DNA from 2 places in the Halomonas sp. DP8Y7-1 genome. Region 1 is predicted to be linked to the other one. Evidence: predicted binding sites of a transcription regulator. Region 1 holds the regulator's gene; the other holds the start of a gene.

What was found. Region 1 encodes sigma-54, which starts transcription at its own class of promoters, with help from an activator protein. Its sites were predicted from a motif close to TGGCACNNNNNTTGCTNT; they were not measured.
Region 2: glnL (nitrogen regulation protein NR(II)) is a predicted target of sigma-54. The motif match lies at 1,894-1,911, and genes of this name have one in related genera.

What each region holds. Positions count from the first base shown of each region.
Region 1 is NZ_JAHVIN010000012.1:116,849-120,260, reverse strand. Features, by position in the region: gene lptA (lipopolysaccharide transport periplasmic protein LptA) at 1-126, shown strand, start outside; gene lptB (LPS export ABC transporter ATP-binding protein) at 126-851, shown strand; gene KUV41_RS14825 (RNA polymerase factor sigma-54) at 1,044-2,456, shown strand; gene hpf (ribosome hibernation-promoting factor, HPF/YfiA family) at 2,637-2,945, shown strand; gene ptsN (PTS IIA-like nitrogen regulatory protein PtsN) at 2,952-3,412, shown strand, end outside.
Region 2 is NZ_JAHVIN010000004.1:41,805-45,216, reverse strand. Features, by position in the region: gene glnA (glutamate--ammonia ligase) at 1-773, shown strand, start outside; gene KUV41_RS04795 (hypothetical protein) at 925-1,611, shown strand; gene glnL (nitrogen regulation protein NR(II)) at 2,025-3,074, shown strand; gene ntrC (nitrogen regulation protein NR(I)) at 3,067-3,412, shown strand, end outside.

The DNA of each region.
Region 1 (3,412 bases):
TTCGACGGCGCCTACCTGGAGTACTTTCTCGATCGCCGCGTCGTCCAGGCTCGCTCCAGCGCACAGGGTGTCGACGGCCAGCAGCGCATTCGCATGACCCTCGAGCCGGAAAGCCAAGGAAACTGATGAAGACTCTCCACGCTCGCCATCTGGCCAAGAGCTACAAAAAGCGCCGCGTCGTCCAGGACATCAGCCTGTCCATCGAACAGGGCAGCATCGTGGGCCTGTTGGGCCCCAACGGCGCCGGCAAGACCACCTCCTTCTACATGATCGTCGGACTGGTCAGGGCGGATGCTGGCACCATCAGCATCGACGATGACGACCTGAGCCGCGCGGCCATGCACCAACGGGCACTGGCGGGTATTGGCTACCTGCCCCAGGAAGCCTCCATCTTCCGCAAGCTGTCCGTAGCCGACAACATCATGGCGATCCTCGAGACCCGCAAGGACCTCGACCGCGACGGTCGCCAGGCGCGCCTTGAGCAACTGCTCGAAGACTTCCATGTCAGCCACATTCGTGACAACCCGGGCATGAGCCTGTCCGGCGGGGAAAGACGCCGGGTCGAGATCGCCCGAGCCCTGGCCACAGAACCCGCCTTCATTCTGCTCGACGAACCCTTTGCCGGGGTGGATCCGATCTCCGTCGGCGAGATCAAGTCAATCATTCGCCAGCTCAAGGCTCGTGACATCGGCGTCTTGATCACCGATCACAACGTGCGCGAGACGCTGGACATCTGTGACCGCGCCTACATTGTCGGCGACGGCCAGATCATCGCCGAAGGCAGTGCCGAGTCGATCCTTGCCAACCAGCGCGTCAAGGAAGTCTATCTCGGCGAAAACTTTCGCCTTTGACCACCATGGGCGCTGCCGGGCCGCTATGTTGGCAGGGTCTTCATGGCGCCCGCTCGACCTTGCACTGACGCGCATGCGGAGCACAGCAAGCCCTGCGCGCCATCCCCTGCCCACAAGTTGGCAAGAAGCTTGCATGGTACCTGACCCGCCGTTAGGGTAAGGCTTTTCAGCTCCACGAACGGAAGTCACATCATGGCCCTCAAGGCGTCACTGCAGCTGAAGATCGGCACCCAGCTGACCATGACCCCTCAGCTGCAACAGGCTATTGGCCTGCTCCAGCTTTCCACGCTGGACCTGCGCCAGGAAGTCCAGCAGGCGCTCGAGGCCAACCCGATGCTCGAGCTGGAGGATGAATTTGGCGAGCTGCAGGTCAAGGACAGCAAGGACGATGACTGGGCCGACGAGATCCCCTCCGAGCTAACGGTCGACAGCGACTGGTCCGATACCTATCAAGACCTTGGCACCGCCCCGGCCGGCAGCGCCGAGGCGCCCGACTTCGAGCGCCAGGCCAGCGGGCAATCCCTGCATGGCCACCTTAGCTGGCAGCTGGCCCTGCTGGACCTCAATGATAATGACAGGCGCATCGCAGAGTGCCTGATTGACGCGGTCAACGGCGATGGCTACCTGGTGGGACACCTTGACGATATCGCCCAGGGCCTGGCCGATGACGACGCTGCTGCCCCGCCCCTGCAGGACGTGGCGTCGGTACTGGCCAGGCTGCAGCAATTCGAACCTACCGGTGTATTTGCCCGAGATTTGCGCGAATGCCTGCAGCTGCAACTGGACAGCCTGCCCCGTGACACCCCCCTTCTGCCCCAGGCGGGAAGACTGGTACGCCAGTTTCTCGAGGCGCTGGCCAGCGGTGATCGTCGTCTGCTGAAGCGCCGCCTGAGCCTGACCGAAGAGCAGCTGGACGATGTCATCGAACTGATCCGTGGCCTCGACCCTAGGCCTGGCAGCCAGTACGGCGACAGCGACAACGACTATGTCATTCCCGATCTGGTGGTCCGCCACACCGAAGAAGGCTGGCGCGTCGAGCTGAACCCTGAGGCGATGCCACGCCTGCGCATTCAACCCGACTATGCGGCCTTGATCCGACGGGCCGACAAGAGCCAGGACAACCAGTTTCTGAAGGACCATCTGCAGGAGGCGCGCTGGCTGATCAAGAGCCTGGCAAGCCGCAACGACACCCTGTTGAGGGTCGGACGCGAAATCATGGAGCGGCAGCTCGATTTCCTCGAGCAGGGTGAAGCCGCCATGAAACCACTGGTGTTGGCAGACATTGCGGCCAAGGTCGAGATGCACGAATCGACCATCTCACGGGTGACGACCCAGAAATTCGTGCATACGCCACGGGGAGTGTTCGAGCTCAAGTATTTCTTTTCCAGCCAGGTGGGCCAGGATGGGGATGCCCATTCCAGCACTGCCATACGCGCCATGATCAAGTCGCTGATCCAGCAGGAGCCGCCTCGCAAACCGCTGTCTGACAGCAAATTGGTGGAGCTGCTCGCCGAAGACGGTGTCAACGTCGCCCGACGCACCGTCGCCAAGTATCGAGAAGCGATGAATATTCCCTCTTCAAGCGAGCGCAAGCGCCTGCGCTGAGCCCGGTCAGATGGCTCGAGACAGGCAGCGAGCAGAGCGCGTAGCGCAGTTACATGAAAAGCGCAAGCGCTTGAAATATCGCACGACATCTGCGTCTTAATGCGTAGAAGCAGGGGGGTTTGCAGGATCGGAAAAAGGGTTACAATCGAGCTACCACCCGCAAGAGCAAGGAGCCTTGTCATGCAAGTCAACATTACCGGCCACCACGTCGAATTGACCGATCCCCTGCGTGACTACGTACAAGAGAAGCTCGCCCGTGTGGAGCGCCACTACGACAACATCACCAATGTGCAGGTCACCCTCTCGGTGGAGAAGGAGCGCCAACAGGCTGCCTGTACGCTTCACGCTGCCGGTGCAGACCTGCATGCAGAAGCCCAGGACGGCGACATGTACGCCGCCATCGACGCCCTTGCCGACAAGCTGGACCGCCAGCTCGTCAAGCACAAGGAAAAATCCCAAGCCCGCGCCCAAGGCGCCGGAATTCGCTGACCTCTCATGACATTGGATGCCATTCTCCCCCCCGAGCGCACGCTATTTGACGTCCCGGGGGGCAGCAAGAAGAGGGTGCTGGAATTTTTCAGCACCTTCATTGCGCAGAACACACCAAGCCTGGATAGCCAGGAAGTCTTCAGTCGCCTGATCGGCCGCGAACGTCTGGGTAGCACCGGCATCGGCAATGGCGTGGCCATTCCGCATGCTCGCAACCCTCACTGCAAGGCCCCTATCTCTGGCTTTCTCAAGCTGGCAGAGCCGATTGATTTCGACGCCATCGACGGCGAACCGGTGGACCTGGTCTTTGTCTTGCTGGTGCCTGAGGAAGCGGATGATGCTCACCTTGCCCTGCTGGGACAGGTGGCCGGGGTCATGAATGACGCCGATACCCGACATCGTCTGCGCCACGCGACGTCCCAGCGCGAGCTGCACGAGCGCTTGCAGGAAGCGATTCGCCAGCAAGC
Region 2 (3,412 bases), on a different contig from region 1:
AGGTGTCCAACGCCGGCCAGAACGAAATTGGCGTAGCCTTCAACACCCTGGTCAAGAAGGCCGACGAAGTTCAGGAAATGAAGTACGTGATCCACAATGTGGCCCACGCCTACGGCAAGACCGCCACCTTCATGCCGAAGCCCCTGGTCGGCGACAACGGTAGCGGCATGCACGTGCACCAGTCCTTCTGGAAGGACGGTCAGAACCAGTTTGCTGGCGACCAGTACGCTGGCCTGTCTGAAATGGCGCTGTTCTACATCGGTGGCATCATCAAGCACGCACGTGCGCTGAACGCCTTCACCAACGCTTCTACCAACTCGTACAAGCGTCTGGTGCCGGGCTTCGAAGCACCGGTCATGCTGGCCTACAGTGCCCGTAACCGCTCTGCGTCGATCCGTATTCCGTACACCGCCAGCCCCAAGGGCAAGCGTGTCGAGGCGCGTTTCCCTGACCCGACCGCCAACCCCTACCTGTGCTTCGCGGCCATGCTGATGGCGGGTATCGATGGCATCAAGAACAAGATCCATCCTGGCGATGCCATGGACAAGAACCTCTACGACCTGCCGCCGGAAGAAGGCAAGTCAATTCCGACCGTGGCGGAAAGCCTCGACCAGGCGCTGGCGGCTCTCGACGAAGACCGCAGCTTCCTGACCGAAGGTGGTGTCTTCACCGACGACATGATCGATGCCTACATCGAGCTCAAGAACGAAGACGTGGAGCGCCTGCGCATGACCACGCACCCGATCGAGTTCGACATGTACTACAGCTGCTGATCCAGCGACGACGACACCGCGTCGTATATCGGCCCCGCCTTGAGCGGGGCCGATTTTTTTTGGCCTGGCCTTGCCCTCGAGCAAGCGATGCCCTTGGCCTGGCAGGACAGGCATCGCATGCTTGCCAGGACACCCCCATCAAGGAGCCACCGTGAAGCTACCCCCGCGCTGCCGGCAGGCCATGTCGCCACAGCCGTCGGGCCGCCTGCCGGCTCGGCGATGCCGGTTGGAGCTGATGTGGCTGGGGTGGATATGGCGGGAGCGGATATGGCTTTGGCGAGTATCGAGAGGCCTGCTGCTGACGATACTGCTGCTGTATGGCTCCCAGGGGAGTGCCGCCGATGCCCTCTATCGTCGCGTCGAACGTCATGGCGGCGTCACCTATAGCGATCGGCCGCTGGAAGGTGGAGAGCGCTTCGTGCCAGGGGTGCTCTCCCATGTGCCGAGTGCTCCTCTGCCCCCGGCACTGTCCCAGCTGCCGGGGGATATCAGCGCTGCTGCGCCGGGCTACCTGGCACGGGAGGTACTGGCCATTGCCCGTCCGGCATCTGGCAGCGTGCTGCCCAGCGGCGCTGGCGGCAGCCTCGAGGTCGCGGCGGCCGTAAGCCCGCCTCTTGACGCCGGTTATGTGCTGGGGCTTGAGGTCGATGGCGTGCTGGTGACGACGGGGGATTCTCCACTGACCCTGACTCAGCTCGAGCGGGGAGAGCACCGCATCGTCCTGGTCGTGATCGACCCTGATCGCAAGGTTCGCCAGCGCAGCGACGCTGTCGTGCTGCACGTGCAGCGAGCCCGCGTTGCGGTGCCCGCGACTTCTCGCCATGGGGCGTCATCGTAGATAGCGAATGCTCCCTGTCTCCCTTGTTCCCGTTCCCCCTGGTCCCCCTGTCCCCCTGGTCCCCCTGTCCCCCTGGCAGCTCAGACATCTGGCCAGAGTCACGTCGGTCCCGGGTGGCGCGCTGGCGTGGCCCCAATCCCATTCGGCATAAGCCCTAAACCAGTGCAGTGCACCAGCTTGGTGCAGTAGCATGTCCATGGGGAGGAGTGTCCAGGCTCCCCCGTGGGACGACAGCGGGTACACGGCGCACCACGGTGGTCATCGTCTGGGTGAAGGCGAGTCTGGCCCGCTTCTTGCTTGCATTAAGGAAGTGCACTCGCTGACGACGCCTGCTTCGGGATGGCGCCTTCAGCGCCTCGCAGGGGGTGCACCTCACGCTCGGCTGAACGACTTCATCTGCTCAGGATACGCTCATGGCGTCAGGCATCATCGAACACCTCACCACGGCGGTTGTATTGCTTGATGAGGACTTGCGTCCAACGTGGATGAATCCCGCAGCGGAAGCCCTGCTGGCTGTCAGCGCTGCCCGAGTGATCGGCGTACCGCTGGGAGATTGGGTCGGCGGAGAAGACGATATCGCCGACGTGCTGGCGCGTGCCAGAGACGGTTTGCACCCCTATACCCAGCGTGAGGCGCGGCTGACCCTCGGCGGTGGCGAACCCTTGACGGTGGACTACACGGTGACGCCGTTGTCCCGGGATAGCCTGCTGCTAGAGCTGGAGCCGCGGGACCGGCTGTTGCGGATCTCGCGAGAAGAGGCCCTGCAGTCGCGCCAGGAGACCATGAAGGTGCTGGCGCGAGGGTTGGCTCACGAGGTCAAGAACCCGCTGGGCGGCATACGTGGCGCCGCACAGCTGCTGGAGCGTGACCTCGAGCAGACACCCGCGCTCAAGGAATACACCCGCATCATCATCGAGGAAGTGGATCGACTCAGGGATCTGGTCGATTCCATGCTCGGGCCGAACCGCGTGAGCCGCCGGGAGCCTCTGAACATCCACCGGGTGCTGGAGCGTGTCCGGGCACTGCTGCTGGTAGAGCAGCCCCAGGTCCGCATCGAGCGAGACTACGATCCCAGCCTGCCCGAGCTGATCGGTGACGAAGCACAGCTTATCCAGGCCGTGCTCAATGTTGCGCGCAATGCAGTGCAGGCTCTGGTCGAGTCGGACACCCCAGACCCCGTGATCAGCCTGCGGACCCGGGCCAGACGCCAGTTCACCCTGGGGGCCCAGCGTCATCGCCTGGTCTGCGATGTCAGTGTGATCGACAACGGGCCAGGTATTCCCGACACCCTGCGTGACACCCTGTTCTATCCAATGGTATCCGGACGGGCCGAGGGCAGCGGCCTGGGGCTGTCGATTGCCCAGTCGGTGCTGCATCAGCACGACGGGCTGATCGAATGCGAGTCCGCCCCCGGACACACAGAATTTCGCTTGCTGATTCCCCTGGAGATGAGTCATGACTGATGCCGCTCGTATAATGATCGTCGATGACGATCGCGCCATTCGCTGGGTGCTGGAGCGGGCGCTGGCACAGCCTGACTTGCAGGTGGAAGCGGTCGAGCGTGCCGATACGATTCTGGATCGTCTGCTCTCCTCACCCCCGGATGTTCTGGTCACCGATATTCGTATGCCGGGCATCGATGGACTGGATCTGATGGCAAAGGTGCGTGAGGTGCACCCTGATCTTCCGGTCATCGTCATGACCGCTCACTCCGACCTGGACAGTGCGGTAGCTTCCTATCAGGGGGGCGCCTTCGAGTACCTGCCCAAGCCCTTCGATGTCGATGAGGCGCTTGCCCTGG